Regions from separate parts of the Streptomyces sp. NPDC051180 genome, predicted to be linked through region 1. Evidence: riboswitches for the same ligand, from Rfam matches in the RefSeq annotation. Region 1 holds a riboswitch; each other region holds the start of a gene.

What was found. A riboswitch is a leader RNA that binds a small molecule or an ion and turns the genes downstream of it on or off. The one in region 1 is predicted to bind thiamine pyrophosphate.
Region 2: it holds a riboswitch for thiamine pyrophosphate, as region 1 does, so the genes downstream of both, AB0424_RS23340 (thiamine ABC transporter substrate-binding protein) here and thiO (glycine oxidase ThiO) in region 1, are expected to answer to the same signal.
Region 3: it holds a riboswitch for thiamine pyrophosphate, as region 1 does, so the genes downstream of both, thiC (phosphomethylpyrimidine synthase ThiC) here and thiO (glycine oxidase ThiO) in region 1, are expected to answer to the same signal.

The regions. Positions count from the first base shown of each region.
Region 1 covers NZ_JBFBBC010000002.1:367,871-373,363, forward strand. The annotation lists gene metF (methylenetetrahydrofolate reductase [NAD(P)H]) at 1-660, opposite strand, end outside; gene thiE (thiamine phosphate synthase) at 744-1,397, opposite strand; gene AB0424_RS05110 (Rv2175c family DNA-binding protein) at 1,518-1,883, opposite strand; gene AB0424_RS05115 (FAD-dependent oxidoreductase) at 1,927-3,141, opposite strand; TPP riboswitch at 3,224-3,336, shown strand; gene thiO (glycine oxidase ThiO) at 3,334-4,488, shown strand; gene thiS (sulfur carrier protein ThiS) at 4,485-4,697, shown strand; gene AB0424_RS05130 (thiazole synthase) at 4,703-5,493, shown strand, end outside.
Region 2 covers NZ_JBFBBC010000013.1:147,793-153,285, forward strand. The annotation lists gene AB0424_RS23330 (DNA methyltransferase) at 1-829, opposite strand, end outside; gene rlmN (23S rRNA (adenine(2503)-C(2))-methyltransferase RlmN) at 1,033-2,139, shown strand; TPP riboswitch at 2,169-2,279, shown strand; gene AB0424_RS23340 (thiamine ABC transporter substrate-binding protein) at 2,352-3,446, shown strand; gene AB0424_RS23345 (iron ABC transporter permease) at 3,485-5,098, shown strand; gene AB0424_RS23350 (ABC transporter ATP-binding protein) at 5,098-5,493, shown strand, end outside.
Region 3 covers NZ_JBFBBC010000003.1:304,015-309,507, forward strand. The annotation lists gene AB0424_RS08135 (helix-turn-helix domain-containing protein) at 193-963, shown strand; gene AB0424_RS08140 (SsgA family sporulation/cell division regulator) at 1,102-1,542, shown strand; gene AB0424_RS08145 (YibE/F family protein) at 1,547-3,013, opposite strand; TPP riboswitch at 3,085-3,219, shown strand; gene thiC (phosphomethylpyrimidine synthase ThiC) at 3,213-5,000, shown strand; gene AB0424_RS08155 (hypothetical protein) at 5,063-5,493, opposite strand, start outside.

The DNA of each region.
Region 1 (5,493 bases):
GACCTCGGGGATGATCGGGGTCTCGCAGCCCGCCTTCACGACGCTGTCCCGCAGGCGCAGGTAGTTCTCCGGGTCGAAGAACATCTGGGTGATGGCGTAGTCGGCGCCCGCGCGGCACTTGTCCACGAAGTGCCGGATGTCCGCGTCCCAGTCGGTGGAGCGGGGGTGCATCTCGGGGAAGGCCGCGACGCCGACGCAGAAGTCGCCCGACTCCTTGATCAGCCGGACCAGGTCGGCGGCGTACTTCACGCCCTCCGGGTGCTCGACCCACTCCCCCAGCGGGTCGCCCGGCGGGTCGCCGCGGACGGCGAGCATGTTCCGGATGCCGGCGTCGGCGTACTGGCCGAGGATGTTGCGCAGTTCGGCCACGGAGTGGTCGACGGCCGTGAGGTGCGCGACGGGGGTGAGCGTGGTGTCGGAGGCGATCTTCTGGGTGGCCTTGACGGTGCCGCCGCGGGTGGTGCCGCCGGCGCCGTAGGTCACGGAGACGAAGCTCGGGCCCACCGCCTCGACCCTGCGCATGGCGTTCCAGAGGACCTGCTCACCCTTCTCGGTCCGGGGCGCGTAGAACTCGAAGGAGTAGGACGTGCCGCCGGAGGCGAGGATCTCGCGCACCGTGCGCGCGCGGTCCGATCGGACGGAAGCGGTACCTAGGGCCATACCGGCAGGTTAGACGTGGTGCGGTGGGCCGCGTATACGGCGTCCGAGTGGTGGACACCTTTTCGGACACCCGGGCAGGCGGGTCAGCCCTCCGCGCGCTCGCGGACCCGCTTGGCCAGGGCGGCGGTCGCGGCGGCCGGGTCGTCGGCCTCGGTGATCGCCCGGACGACGACGATACGGCGGGCACCGGCGTCCAGGACCTCTTCGAGGTTGGTCTCGTCGATGCCGCCGATGGCGAACCAGGGGCGGTCCTGGCGCAGGCCGGCGGCGTACCGCACGAGGTCGAGCCCCGGCGCGTACCGCCCGGGCTTGGTGGGGGTGGGCCAGCAGGGGCCGGTGCAGAAGTAGTCGACGCCGGGTTCGGAGGCGGCCGCGGCCACCTCGCTCTCGGCGTGGCAGGAACGGCCGATAAGGACCCCGTCGCCGAGGATCGCGCGGGCGGCGGGCACGGGCAGGTCGCCCTGGCCGAGGTGGAGCACGTCGGAGCCGATGGCGTGGGCGACGTCGGCCCGGTCGTTCACGGCGAGGAGCCGGCCGTGGCGGCGGGCGGCCTCGGCGAGGACGGCGAGGTGCTCCAGCTCCTCGCCGGCCTCCATGCCCTTGTCGCGGAGCTGGACGACGTCCACGCCGGAGGAGAGGACGGCGTCGAGGAACTCCGGCAGGTCGCCCTCGCGCTTCCGGGCGTCGGTGCACAGGTAGAGCCGGGCGTCGGCGAGCCGCTCACGAGGCGTGGGCATGGGTGGGTTCCCCCCGTTCGTGCGCCGGCGCCGCGGCGCCCGGCCCGCGAGGGGGCCGGGCGCCGCGACACCCGCGGGTGGTGTCTTCGGTGCGTCCGTACGCACCTCGGTGTGTGTGCGTCAGAGAGCGAGCGCCTGGGCGCGGCGCTTCACCTCCGTGCCGCGATTCTCGTTGAGCGCCTGCGCGGGCGTGCCCGGCAGGCTCTCGTCAGGAGTGAAGAGCCACTCCAGCATCTCCTCGTCGGTGAAGCCGTCGTCCCGCAGGACGGTCAGGAGTCCGACGAGGCCCTTGACGATCTTGTCGCCCTGGATGAAGGCGGCGGGAATCTGCAGGGCGTTGTTCTCACCGCGGCGCACGGCGATCAGCTGGCCTTCCTTGATCAGCTGTCGCACGCGCGTCACCTCGACATCGAGCATCTCCGCGATGTCGGGCACGTAGAGCCAGGCGGGGACGAGCGCATCGATCTTTACGTCAATCTCGGTCACGGGACAAGCCTGCCATCCCGGACCGACACCCGATAGCCGGGCCCTACCGGACTGCCGCCTTCAGGGGGACGGACGGGTCCGCGGCGCGGGCCGGGTCGACCGGCGTGGCGGCCTCGATGAGCCTGCGGCCCTGGGCCAGGTCGCGGGGTCGGCCGACGGCGAGCAGGGCCACCGGGGCGCCGTCGCGCAGCCAGAGCACGGACCACGCCTCGTCCGCCGGGTCGCCGCGCCAGAGCAGTTCGTCGGCTCCGGCGTGGTGTCCCGCGTACTGGACGAAGCGGCCGAACTGCTCGGACCAGAAGTAGGGCACGGGGTCGTACGGCCCGGGGTCGGCCCCGGCGATCGTCGTGGCGACCGTGCGGGGGCCCTGGAGCGCGTTGTCCCAGTGGTGGACGAGGAGCCGTTCGCCGTAGCGGGCGGAGGGGAAGGAGGCGCAGTCGCCGACGGCGTACACGTCGGGCAGGGAGGTGCGCAGCCGGTCGTCTGCGGTGACGGCGCCGCTCGGGTCCAGGGCGATGCCGGAGCCGGCGAGCCAGCCGGTGGCGGGGCGGGCGCCGATGCCGACGACGACGGCGTCGGCGGGCAGGGAGCGGCCGTCGGCGAGGACGACCCGGCCGGGTTCGACGGCGTCCACGCGCGCGTGGGTGAGGAGTTCGGCGCCGTGGGCGGCGTACCACCCGGCCATGGGGGCGGCGACCTCGTCGGGCAGGGCGCCGGTGAGGGGGAGTCCGGCCGCCTCGACGACGGTGACGGCGCAGCCGGCCTCGCGCGCGGCGGTGGCGAACTCGGCGCCGATCCATCCGGCGCCGACGACCACGACGGTGTGCCGCCGCTCCAGGACGGGCCCGAGGCGCACGGCGTCGTCGAGGGTCCGCAGCAGGTGGACGCCGGGGACGCCCTCGGTGCCGGGCAGGGTGACGGGGTGGGCGCCGGTGGCGACGACCAGGGTGTCGTATCCGACGGGTCCCGCCTCGGTGTCGACCTCGTGGTCGGCGGCGCGCAGGCCGGTGACGTCGAGGCCGAGGCGGAGTTCGATGCCGAGTTCCTCGAAGTCGACGTCGAAGGCCGAGCCCTCGGCCTTGCCGAGGAGGATCGCCTTGGACAGCGGGGGCCGGTCGTAGGGCTGGTGGGGTTCGGCCCCGATGAGGGTCACGGGGCCGGTGAAGCCCTGTTCCCGCAGGGCGACGGCGGTCTGGACACCCGCCATTCCCGCCCCCACGATCACGACGCGCTGCTGGGCCTGCTCTTGCTCGCTCACCCGACCACCTTACGTATCTGACGGACCATCAGGAAGGAGGGGTCTGTGACCCCTTCCACGGCGGAAGCTAGTCTGGCGGGCGTAAAGCACTCGCGGGAGCCCGGACGACCGGGCTGAGAGGGAGGCTGGAGCGGCCTCCGACCGTACGAACCTGATCCGGGTCATGCCGGCGAAGGGAGGGGCTGGACGCCCATGCGTTCTTCCGATGTCCTCGTGGTCGGGGGCGGCATCATCGGCCTGGTCACGGCCTGGCGGGCCGCGCAGCGCGGACTGCGCACCGCCGTCGTCGACCAGGACCCGGGCGGCGGGGCCGCGCGGGTCGCCGCCGGGATGCTCGCCGCCGTCACCGAACTCCACTACGGCGAGGAGACCCTGCTCGGGCTCAACCTCGCCTCCGCCGAGCGCTATCCCGCGTTCGTCGCCGAACTCGCCGAGGCCACCGGCCACGACGTCGGCCACCGCGCCTGCGGCACCCTCGCCGTCGCCCTGGACGCCGACGACCGGGCCCATCTGCGCGAACTGCACGCCCTCCAGACCCGCTGCGGCCTCACCTCCGAGTGGCTCAGCGGGCGCGACTGCCGCCGTCTCGAACCGATGCTCGCCCCCGGGGTGCGCGGCGGACTGCGGGTGGACGGCGACCACCAGGTCGACCCGCGCCGGCTCGCCGCCGCGCTGCTCGTCGCCTGCGAACGGGCCGGGGTGGTCTTCCACCGCACCCTCGCCGAACGGCTGACGGTGGTACGGGACCGGGCCCGCGGCGCCGTGCTCGGCGGCGGCGAGGAAGTGACGGCCGACCAGGTCGTCCTCGCCGCGGGCAGCCTCAGCGGGCGGCTGGCGGGCGTGCCGCCCGAGGCGGTGCCGCCCGTGCGCCCGGTGAAGGGCCAGGTGCTGCGGCTGCGGGTGCCGCCCGCGTACGCCCCCTTCCTCTCCCGGACCGTCCGGGCCGTCGTCCGCGGCAGCCACGTCTACCTGGTGCCCCGCGAGAACGGCGAGCTGGTCGTCGGCGCCACCAGCGAGGAGCTGGGCTGGGACACGACGGTGACGGCGGGCGGGGTGTACGAGCTGCTGCGCGACGCGCACGAGCTGGTCCCCGGCATCACCGAGCTGCCGCTCACCGAGACCCGGGCCGGCCTGCGCCCCGCGTCGCCGGACAACGCGCCCCTGCTCGGCCCCACCGTCCTGCCCGGCCTCCACCTGGCCACCGGCCACTACCGCAACGGGGTCCTCCTCACCCCCGTCACCGGCGACGTCATGGCCGAGGTCCTCACCACGGGCGTCCTCCCCGACCAGGCCCGCCCCTTCACCCCCCGCCGTTTCTCCTCCGTACGTCTGGAGCAGCCCGCATGAGCGTGCCCGTCACCGTGTCCGTCAACGGAGAACCCCGCGAGCTCTCCGGTCCCGTCTCCCTCGACGTCCTCGTCGCGAGTCTGAGCACCGCGCCCACCGGGGTCGCGGCGGCCGTCAACGAGACGGTCGTCCCCCGCGGCGAGTGGGCGGCGACGCTGCTCGGCGACGGCGACCGGGTGGAGGTCCTGACCGCGGTGCAGGGGGGCTGAGTGCGATGTCCGACGACGTGTTCCTGCTCGGCGGCGCCGAGTTCTCCTCCCGCCTGATCATGGGCACCGGCGGCGCCCCCAGCCTCGACGTCCTCGAACGCTCCCTGGTCGCCAGCGGCACCGAGCTCACGACCGTCGCGATGCGGCGCCTCGACCCGACCGTCCAGGGCTCGGTCCTCTCCGTCCTCGACCGGCTCGGCATCCGGGTCCTGCCCAACACGGCCGGCTGCTTCACCGCCGGAGAGGCCGTCCTGACCGCCCGGCTCGCCCGGGAGGCGCTCGGCACCGACTGGATCAAGCTGGAGGTCGTCGCCGACGAGCGGACCCTGCTGCCGGACGGGGAGGAGCTGCTGAACGCGGCGGAGACCCTGGTCGACGACGGCTTCACGGTCCTGCCGTACACCAACGACGACCCCGTCCTCGCCCGGAAGCTGGAGGACGTGGGGTGCGCGGCGATCATGCCGCTCGGCTCCCCGATCGGCTCCGGCCTCGGCATCCGCAACCCGCACAACTTCCGGCTGATCACCGAGCGGGCGGGGGTGCCGGTCATCCTCGACGCGGGCGCGGGCACCGCGTCGGACGCGGCGCTCGCCATGGAGCTGGGCTGCGCGGCGGTGATGCTGGCGTCGGCGGTGACCCGGGCGCAGGAGCCGGTCCTCATGGCCTCGGCGATGCGGCACGCGGTCGAGGCGGGCCGGCTGGCGCACCGGGCCGGCCGCATCCCCCGCCGCCACTTCGCGGAGGCGTCCTCCCCCGCGGAGGGCCGCGCCCACCTGGACCCGGAGCGTCCCGCGTT
Region 2 (5,493 bases), on a different contig from region 1:
GCGGAGGCTGATCCCCGAGGGCGTTGATGACCTTTGTCGTATGGCCTTGCGAGCAGGTCATGTTCGCACGGTTGACCGGTCCCGTCAGGCTTGAGGTGCGGCCGCAGCGGTGGCACGTGAGGTGATCGTCCTCCACCACGTTGACGATCACGACTGCGTGACAATGCGGACACGTCGCCCTGCTGGTCGGGTACTTCTTGGGGTAGGCGTGCTGTGCGAAGACGTACCGGCTGAACAGTTCCACCGGAGGCGCGTCAGGGGCGCACTGCGGGCAAGCAGCCAGGCCGACCCAGAAGTAGTAGAGAACAGGCCGGCCGTGCTTGTCCCGGTGCAGGCGGTCGATCTCGTGGCGAACCTGGGTCTCGACCTTGTCGAACGCGCGGTCCAAGCGCGAGCGGTCCCAAGGAGCCAATGCCTGCCGTTGCACCAGAGTGGCAACAGGATTGATGTCTCTGCCGACCACCTTCGCGCCCAGCTTGGCCGCCTCGGCGAGCGTGGTCCCCGAGCCGGCGAACGGGTCGCAGACGACAAGGCCATCGAGTCGCAGTGCGTTGCTGTAGCACTCGATCGCGTCCTGCTCGTCCTCCGCGACCGCGGCGGCCAGGATGCCGCGGAAAACGGAGCCGAGTCGCTGCGCCCACCACTTGTGGGTGTGCGTCGCCGGACGGTGGACTTCCTTACGCCAAGATTCCCGCTCGGCAGCAGCGGACACGACTCCTGCAGGAAAGCCGGTCTCCAGCGCCGTCGTAGCCGGGACCGCACTCCGGATGATCAGCGTCGGGCCGTCTTCCGCAGTGGCGAACATGCTCTCCTGCTCGAAGATCGTCACTTGTACCTCCAGGTTCATCCAAGTATCTCCGGTCACCGGCATCACGCGGCCGGCCCACCACACGACACCGCGGACCGGGCCGTCTCCGGGCCGTCCGAAGGCGGACCCGGACGGCCCTGGGCGGACCCGGACGGCCCGGGGCGGCTGGGGCCGGTGGGCGGAAGCCCTGGGAACGGGGAAGTGTCTGCGACACTGGTAGCACCATGCCCAAGCCCGGAGAACTCACTTTCGTCGCCCCCCGCGGAGCCAAGAAGCCGCCGCGGCACCTGGCCGACCTCACGCCTGCCGAGCGGAAGGAGGCTGTCGCCGCGATCGGCGAGAAGCCGTTCCGTGCGAAGCAGCTGTCCACGCACTACTTCGCGCGCTACGCGCACGACCCGGCGGAGTGGACGGACATTCCGGCCGCCTCGCGGGAGAAGCTGGCGGGGGAGCTGCTGCCGGACCTGATGTCGGTGGTGCGGCACATCTCGTGCGACGACGACACGACCCGCAAGACGCTGTGGCGGCTGCACGACGGCACGCTGGTGGAGTCGGTGCTGATGCGCTACCCGGACCGGGTGACGATGTGCATCTCCTCGCAGGCGGGGTGCGGGATGAACTGCCCGTTCTGCGCGACGGGGCAGGCGGGGCTCGACCGGAACCTCTCGACGGCCGAGATCGTGCACCAGATCGTGGACGGGATGCGGGCCCTGCGGGACGGGGAGGTGCCCGGGGGACCGGCGCGGCTCTCCAACATCGTGTTCATGGGCATGGGGGAGCCGCTCGCGAACTACAAGCGGGTGGTCGGGTCGATCCGCCGGCTGACGGACCCGGAGCCGGACGGCCTCGGTCTGTCGCAGCGCGGCATCACGGTCTCGACCGTGGGTCTGGTGCCCGCGATGCTCCGCTTCGCCGACGAGGGCTTCAAGTGCCGCCTCGCGGTCTCGCTGCACGCGCCGGACGACGAGCTGCGCGACACCCTGGTGCCGGTCAACACGCGCTGGAAGGTCCGCGAGGTCCTCGACGCGGCGTGGGAGTACGCGGAGAAGTCCGGGCGCCGGATCTCCATCGAGTACGCCCTGATCCGGGACATCAACGACCAGGCGTGGCGGGGCGACCTGCTGGGCCGGCTGCTCAAGGGCAAGCGGGTGCACGTCAACCTGATCCCGCTGAACCCGACGCCCGGTTCCAAGTGGACCGCGTCGCGCCCGGAGGACGAGAAGGCGTTCGTCGAGGCCATCGCGCGCCACGGTGTGCCGGTGACCGTGCGGGACACCAGGGGCCAGGAGATCGACGGTGCCTGTGGACAGCTCGCGGCCGCCGAACGCTGACCTTGTAGTCTGAGCTCGAACACATCTTCATATTCCGACAGGGGAGCGCCACAGCGCTGAGAGTGCGGTCACCGTAGGACCGCAGACCCTCTGAACCTTGCCCAGGTCATTCTGGGTAGGAAGTTCGGTCGCAACTCGAGCTGTTGCGCCCTGCCCACCCTCGGGTGGGCGGGGCCGCGTCTCTTCCTGGTCATCCCCAGGAGGACATTCAAGTGAGCATCAAGAAGGCCGCCGCCGCGGCGCTCGCCGCGGCGATCGGCGTCACCGGTCTCGCCGCGTGCGGCACCGACGACGTCCGGGAGGCGGCCGGCAAGACCGACCGGCCCGCGCCGAAGACCGTGACGCTGGTGAGCCACGACTCGTTCAACGCCTCCAAGGAGGTGCTGGCGGCGTTCACCGCGCAGACGGGGTTCACCGTCAAGGTGCTGAAGAGCGGCGACGCCGGCGAGGCCGTCAACAAGGAGATCCTGACCAAGGGCTCCCCGCAGGGCGACGTCTTCTTCGGCGTCGACAACACGCTGCTGTCCCGCGCCCTCGACAACGGGATCTTCGTCCCGTACGAGGCGAAGGGCGTGGACCGGGTCCAGGCCGCGTACCGGCTCGACAAGGAGAACCGGGTCACGCCGATCGACTCCGGCGACATCTGCGTCAACTACGACAAGAAGTACTTCGCCGACAAGAAGCTGGCCCCGCCGGTCACCTTCGACGACCTGGCGAAGCCGGCGTACAAGGACCTGCTGGTCGTGGAGAACCCCGAGCGGTCCTCCCCGGGCCTCGGCTTCCTCCTCGGCACGGCCGCGCAGTACGGCGACGACGGCTGGCAGGACTACTGGAAGAAGCTCCGGGCCAACGGCGTGAAGACCGTCGACAGCTGGGAGCTCGCCTACAACCAGGAGTTCTCCGGCTCGGCCGGCGGCAAGCAGGCCAAGGGCGACCGGCCGCTGGTCGTCAGCTACGCCTCCAGCCCGCCCGTCGAGGTGCTGTACGGCGAGCCGCAGCCCAAGGTCGCGCCCACCGGCGTCTCCACCGGCACCTGCTTCCGGCAGACCGAGTTCGCGGGCCTGCTGAACGGGGCGAAGAACCCCGAGGGCGGCAAGGCGCTGATCGACTTCCTGATCTCCCGGACGTTCCAGGAGGACATGCCGCTGCAGATGTTCGTGAACCCGGTGGCGAAGGACGCGGCGCTGCCCGAGCTGTTCACGAAGCACGGCGTGGTCGTCGACAAGCCGCAGACCATGGCGCCCGAGAAGATCGCCGAGAAGCGTGACGCGTGGATCCAGCAGTGGTCGTCGCTCGTCCTGAAGTAAGGCGCGGCCTCAAGGGGAGCGCGGCGCGGCTGGGGCTGATGGCCCTGCCCGTCGCGTTCTTCGGGGTCTTCTTCGCCTGGCCCGTCGCCTCGATCGTGGAGCGCGGGCTGCGCCCGGACGGCACCTGGCGGTTCGACCGGATCGGCGAGACGCTGAGCCGGCCGGACATCCTCGACGTCCTCGGCTTCACCGCCTGGCAGGCGCTCGCCTCGACCGCGCTGACGCTGGTCGTGGCGCTGCCCGGGGCGTACGTCTTCGCCCGCTTCGACTTCCCCGGCAAGAACGTCCTGCGGGCCGTCGTCACCGTGCCGTTCGTGCTGCCGACCGTCCTGGTCGGCACCGCGTTCCTGGCGCTGGTCGGCCGCGGCGGCCTCACCGACGAGCTGTGGGGGCTGCGGCTCGACACCAGCGTGTGGGCCATCCTCCTCGCCCACGTCTTCTTCAACTACGCCGTCGTCGTGCGGACCGTCGGCGGCCTCTGGTCACAGCTCGACCCGCGCCAGGAGGAGGCCGCCCGGGTCCTCGGCGCCTCGCGCTGGACGGCCTGGCGGACCGTCACGCTGCCGGCCCTGGTGCCGGCGGTCTCGGCGGCCGCGCTGATGGTCTTCCTCTTCACCTTCACCTCGTTCGGCGTCGTCCAGATCCTCGGCGGGGACGCGTACTCCACCCTGGAAGCCGAGATCTACCGGCAGACCGCCCGCCTGCTCGACCTGCGGACGGCCGCCGTGCTGACGCTCGTCCAGTTCGCCGCCGTCGGCGCGATCCTCGGCGTCCACGCGTGGACCGTCCGGCGCCGGGAGACCGCCCTGCGGCTGGTCGCGCCCGAGCGGACCGCGCGCCGGCCGCGCGGGGCGGCGCAGTGGACGCTGCTCGCGGCGGTGCTGCTCTCCGTGGCGCTGCTGGTCCTGCTGCCGCTGGGCGTCCTGGTGGAACGGTCCTTCGCCGGGTCGGGCGGGTACGGGCTCGGCTACTACCGCGCGCTGGGCACGCTCGACGAGAGCGGCACGTTCCTGGTGCCGCCGCTGGAGGCGATCGGGAACTCGCTGCGGTACGCGCTGGCCGCCACGGCGATCGCGGTGGCCGTCGGCGGGCTCGCGGCGGCGGCGCTCACCCGCCGGGCCGGGCGGCTGGTCCGCGGCTTCGACGCGCTGCTGATGCTGCCCCTCGGCGTCTCGGCCGTCACCGTGGGCTTCGGCTTCCTGATCACCCTCGACGAGCCGCCGTTCGACCTGCGGGCCAGCTGGATCCTCGTCCCGCTCGCCCAAGCGCTGGTCGGCGTCCCCTTCGTCGTCCGCACGATGCTGCCGGTGCTGCGGGCGGTGGACGAGCGGCTGCGGGAGGCGGCGGCCGTGCTCGGCGCCTCGCCGTGGCGGGCCTGGCGGGAGGTGGACCTGCCGCTGGTGCGGCGGGCCCTGCTCATCGCCGCCGGGTTCGCCTTCGCCGTCTCGCTAGGCGAGTTCGGCGCGACCGTCTTCATCGCCCGGCCCGACAGCCCCACGCTGCCGGTCGCGGTGGCCCGGCTGCTCGGCCGGCCCGGCGAGCTCAACTACGGCCAGGCGATGGCCCTCTCGACGATTCTGATGGTGGTGTGCGCGGTGTCCCTGCTGCTGCTCGAACGGCTGCGCACCGACCGGACCTCCGGGGAGTTCTGATGCTTTCGATCGAGGCCGCGACCGTGCGGTTCGGCGAGCGGGCCGTGCTCGACGCGGTGGACCTGGAGGTCGCCGAGCACGAGATCGTGTGTGTGCTCGGCCCCAGCGGCAGCGGCAAGTCGACCCTGCTGCGGGCGGTGGCCGGGCTCCAGACGCTCGACGGGGGCCGGGTGCTGCTCGCGGGCGCCGACCAGGCCGGGGTGCCGGTGCACCGGCGGGGCGTCGGGCTGATGTTCCAGGACCACCAGCTGTTCCCGCAGCGGGACGTCGCCGGGAACGTCGCCTTCGGGCCCCGGATGCGTGGCGCCGGCCGGGCCGAGCAGGCGGAACGGGTGGCCGAGCTGCTCGACCTGGTGGGGCTGCCCGGGGCGGGGCGCCGCTCGGTGTCCGCGCTC
Region 3 (5,493 bases), on a different contig from region 1:
GCGGGGGAACGCACCGGGCGAATCGGGGCAGGGCCCCGGAGGCTGCCACTAGAGTGGAATCTCTCCGCCGCCTTGGGGACTACGGGCGTAGACCCCCGTACTGACCAGCGGTTTTCCCAGGCCCGGCGGGCGCGCGGGGGCGGCCCCCGCGGACGGGTGCGTTGCATCCGTTGTCACGCCTGGGGGTGACCTTTGGCCACGGCTACGCAGACTGCAGCGCCTACCCTGATCGGCTCGGTGCAGCGGGCGCTGAGACTCCTGGAGGCCGTCGCCTCCCACCCGGACGGCGCTCCCGCCAAACAGCTCGCCCGCGAGACGGGCCTCCCGCTGCCCACCACGTACCACCTGCTCCGCACCCTGACGCACGAGGGCTATCTGCTCCGCGAGAAGGGTGTGTTCGTCCTGGGCGACGCCGCCGTCCGTCTGGCCGGCGGCGGAGACGTGCAGAATCGTCGCATCAAGATCGAGGACTCTCTGGCCCGCTGGCGGGACGAGATCGGCGTGCCGGTCTACTTCGCCGTCTACCGCGAGGGCGAGATCGAGCTCGTCGCCGTCGCCGACACCCCGTCCGCCCCCGCGGTGGAGGAATGGGCCGACTTCCGGGAGACCGCGCACGCCCATGCGATCGGGCAGTGCCTGCTCAGTCAACTCGATCCGAAATCTCGTCAAGACCACCTCGATCGCCATCCGGTGGAAGCCATCACTCCGTACACGCTGCGTAACCGCCGTGTGCTTTTGGAGCGTTTGGACGGTTTGGGGCGAATGGAACCCCTGGTGGAGCGTCAGGAATATGCACTCGGCACGGTCTGTGCCGCAATCCCCATTACGGCGGGCTCCACGGCGGGCGCGATGGCCATTTCCCTCCCCCTTCACCAGGAAGAACGGTTGCTCCCAGCAGTCGAGCGACTACGCACGGAGATCGGAAGGCTCTTCAGTTCCCTTGCGTTCTCTATCAGTATCTGAAAAATCACTCCTTGTGATCTGCTAGCGGGTGCAGCACGATTGCGTCAAGAGGGCCGTGGGGGATCATTCCTGGCCGTTTCGGTCACAGCTTTCAGCAGCTGTGTTTACACAACTGCTCCATCTACTGCGGGGTACATGATGCGAGAGTCGGTTCAGGCCGAGGTCCTGATGAGCTTCCTCGTCTCCGAGGAGCTCTCCTTCAAGATCCCGGTTGAGCTGCGATACGAGGCTCGGGATCCGTACGCGGTGCGCATGACCTTCCACCTCCCCGGAGACGCGCCGGTCACCTGGGCGTTCGGCAGGGAGCTGCTGCTCGACGGGATCAACCGCCCCAGCGGGGACGGCGACGTGCACATCGCACCGACCGAACCCGAGGGGCTGTCCGACGTCTCCATCCGGCTCCAGGTCGGCGGCGACCGCGCTCTGTTCCGCGCGAGCGCGCCGCCGCTGGTCGCCTTCCTGGACCGCACGGACAAGCTCGTCCCGCTCGGTCAGGAGCGGAACCTCGGGGACTTCGAGGACAACCTGGAGGCCGCGCTCGGACGGATCCTCGCCGAGGAGAACGCCGGACCCGCCTGAGCCCTCACTTCGCGCGCCGGCGGCGTCCTCCCCGTGCCGCCGCCGCCTTGCGGCCACCGGTGCCCGGCCGGGTGTCCGCGTCCGCCCGGTCGGCGGAGACGACCAGCGCCGCCAGCGCCGTGGTGAGCGGGACGGAGGCCACCAGACCGATCGAACCGACCAGCGTCCGGACGATCTCCACGGCGACCAACTCGCTGTTGGCGACCGTCCCCATGCTGCTCTGCGCGATCGAGAAGAGCAGCAGCAGCGGCAGTGCGGCGCCCGCGTAGGCCAGGACCAGGGTGTTCACGACCGACGCGATGTGGTCACGGCCGATCCGGATGCCCGCCCGGTACAGGGCGCGCGGCCCCATGCCCGGATCGGCCTGGTGCAGCTCCCAGACCGCGGAGGTCTGGGTCACCGTCACGTCGTCGAGCACGCCCAGCGAACCGATGATGATGCTCGCGAGGAGAAGCCCGGACATGTCGATCTCCGGGTACAGGCCGTGGATCAGACCGGTGTTGTCGTCGGTGTTGCCGCTCAGCGAGGCCCAGCCGATGAAGACCGACCCGAGCAGCCCGATGAGCAGCAGGGAGATCAGCGTGCCGAGCACCGCGACCGAGGTGCGGGCCGACAGGCCGTGACACATGTAGAGCGCGATCAGCATGATCGCACTCGATCCGACCACCGCAACGACCAGCGGATTCGAGCCCTCCAGGATCGCCGGCAGGATGAAGAACGTCAGCACCAGGAAGCTCACGGCGAGCGCGATCAGCGCCATCAGCCCCCGCATCCGGCCGACGAGGACGACCGCGAGCGCGAAGATCCCGGCGAGGACCGCCATGGGCAGCTTCCGGTTCACGTCCGTCACCGAGTACTGCAGATCGCGCGGGGCATCGGGGGCGTACGCCACCACCACGCCCTGCCCCTCGTGCAGTTGGCGCGGTGCGTCCGGCTGGACGATCTCGACGAACGTCCGGCCCTTCTCCGGGCCGCTGGCGACCTCGACCGTCGCCTTCGCGCACTCCCCCCGCTGGGCGTTGACCGCCTCGCGGCCCTCCGGGGTGGAGGTGTCCCCGGTCGGTGGGGTCTGGGCGGCGTTCACGGACGCGCAGTCGACCTTCTCGACGTCGACGACCTTGCCCTGCTCTGTCTGCCGGTCGAAGCCGACCCCGGTGCGCTCGTGCGCCGGGGTCCCGCCCGGCCACAGCACCATCAGGCCGACCACGACGGCGGTCGCGAACGGGATCAGCACGGCGGCGATGACCTTGCGCAGGTGCCGGGAGACGGGGGCGGCCGGGCCGTGGCTGTGACTGTGCCCGTGTCCGTGTCCATGGGAGGAACCCGCGGCGGGACCGGGCCCGTGGTCGTGGTCGTGGCCGTGGGAAGGGCCTCGGGACGGTCCGTTGCCGTGCCCGGGGGAGGGCGGCGGGCCGTGGTCGGGACCGTGGGCGTGGCCGTGGGGCTCAGGGGGCTGATGGGGGGAGGTCACCGACCGATCATCGCAAGAACGTCGGGGGCCCACTGTTCAGCACGCCAGGGATGACGCTAGCGTGGTGACACCTTTGCACACGCGGGAGCTCGGAGCACCGGGCTGAGAGGGCGCTGATCACCGTACGCACGTACGGGAGGAGGCTGCGCCGACCGCCGAACCTGTTACCGGGTAATGCCGGCGTAGGGAGATCGGTCTCATGACCATTCAGGATGCACGCACGCCTGCCTCCGACCAGGACGGGACCCCCGTCGACGGCGGGCGCACGCCCGGCTGGCACAAGGGGTACGTCGAGGGTTCGCGCCCCGACCTCCGGGTGCCGGTCCGTCAGGTGCACCTCACCAACGGCAAGGACGTCACGCTGTACGACACGTCCGGCCCGTACACCGACCCCACCATCGACACCGACGTCCGGCGGGGCCTTCCGCCGCTGCGCGAGAACTGGATCATCGCGCGCGGCGACACCGAGGAGTACGCGGGCCGCCCGGTCCGCCCCGAGGACGACGGCATCAAGCACACCTCGCCGCGCGGCGGCGGGCTGAAGAACCTCGACGCGGTCTTCCCCGGCCGTCCGCGCCTGCCGCGCCGGGGCCGCGACGGCCAGGCCGTCACGCAGCTCGCGTACGCCCGCCGGGGCGAGATCACCCCGGAGATGGAGTACGTCGCGATCCGCGAGAACGTCTCCCCCGAGGTCGTCCGCGAGGAGATCGCCGCGGGCCGGGCCGTCCTCCCGGCGAACGTGAACCACCCGGAGATCGAGCCGATGATCATCGGCAAGCGGTTCCTGGTGAAGGTGAACGCCAACATCGGCAACTCCGCCGTCACCTCCTCCATCGAGGAGGAGGTGGAGAAGATGACCTGGGCGACCAAGTGGGGCGCCGACACGGTCATGGACCTGTCCACGGGCCGCAACATCCACACCACCCGCGAGTGGGTGCTGCGCAACTCCCCCGTGCCGATCGGCACCGTGCCGCTCTACCAGGCGCTGGAGAAGGTCGACGGCAGGGCCGAGGACCTGACCTGGGAGATCTACAAGGACACGGTCATCGAGCAGGCCGAGCAGGGCGTCGACTACATGACCGTCCACGCCGGCGTGCTGCTGCCGTACGTGCCCCTCACCGCCCGCCGCAAGACCGGCATCGTCTCGCGCGGCGGCTCGATCATGGCCGCCTGGTGTCTCGCGCACCACAAGGAGAACTTCCTCTACACGAACTTCGAGGAGCTCTGCGAGATCCTGGCGGCGTACGACGTCACCTACTCGCTCGGCGACGGCCTGCGCCCCGGTTCGATCGCCGACGCCAACGACGAGGCCCAGTTCGCGGAGCTGCGCACCCTCGGCGAGCTCAACACGATCGCCAAGCGGCACAACGTGCAGACGATGATCGAGGGCCCCGGGCACGTCCCGATGCACAAGATCAAGGAGAACATCGACCTCCAGCAGGAGATCTGCGAGGAGGCGCCGTTCTACACGCTCGGCCCGCTGACCACCGACGTGGCGCCCGCCTACGACCACATCACCTCCGGCATCGGCGCGGCCATGATCGCCTGGTGGGGCACCGCGATGCTCTGCTACGTCACGCCCAAGGAGCACCTGGGCCTGCCCAACCGGGACGACGTCAAGACGGGCGTCATCACCTACAAGATCGCCGCCCACGCCGCGGACCTCGCCAAGGGCCACCCGGGCGCGCAGGAATGGGACGACGCGCTCTCGGACGCCCGCTTCGAGTTCCGCTGGGAGGACCAGTTCAACCTGGCCCTAGACCCGGTCACGGCCCGCGAGTTCCACGACGAGACCCTGCCCGCGGAGCCCGCGAAGACCGCCCACTTCTGCTCGATGTGCGGTCCGAAGTTCTGCTCCATGAAGATCTCCCAGGACATCCGCCGCGAACACGGCGGCACCCAGCAGGAGATCGAGGCCGGCATGGCGGAGAAGTCCGCCGAGTTCGCCGCGAGCGGCAACCGCGTCTACCTGCCCCTGGCGGACTGACCCCGTCCCGGTGGCTGTTCACCGGCCCGCGGCTCCGGGGGGAGCCGCGGGCCGGTGGTGTGTCAGGGGTGGGGCGGGGTCGGGGAGCCGGTGGGCGGGGTGGTGGCGGCGAGCGCGTCGCGGAGGAAGGGGAGGATGCCGCGTTCCAGCAGGGCGCGGCGCCAGGCGTCGCGGGCGAGCGACAGCTCGTCGTCGGGCGGGCCGGCGGCGCTGACCTCGACCGGGCTGTTGCGCAGGGCGGTCATGAGGAGTCCGGCGGCGGCGCAGAGCAGGCCGGCCGCGGCGAGGACGCCGAAGACCAGACCGGCGGTGAGCAGGGTCGCGCCGAAGACCACGGTGGGTGCGAGGGCGTGGAGGACGGCGCCGACCAGCAGGAAGATGACGGAGGCCGCGCCGGCGAGGACCGGCACCATGACGGTGAAGATGGCGACGACGCCCGCGCCGGGGCCGGGGCGGTCGGCGGTCGGCGCCGGGGCCCGGGTCCCGAGGGCGG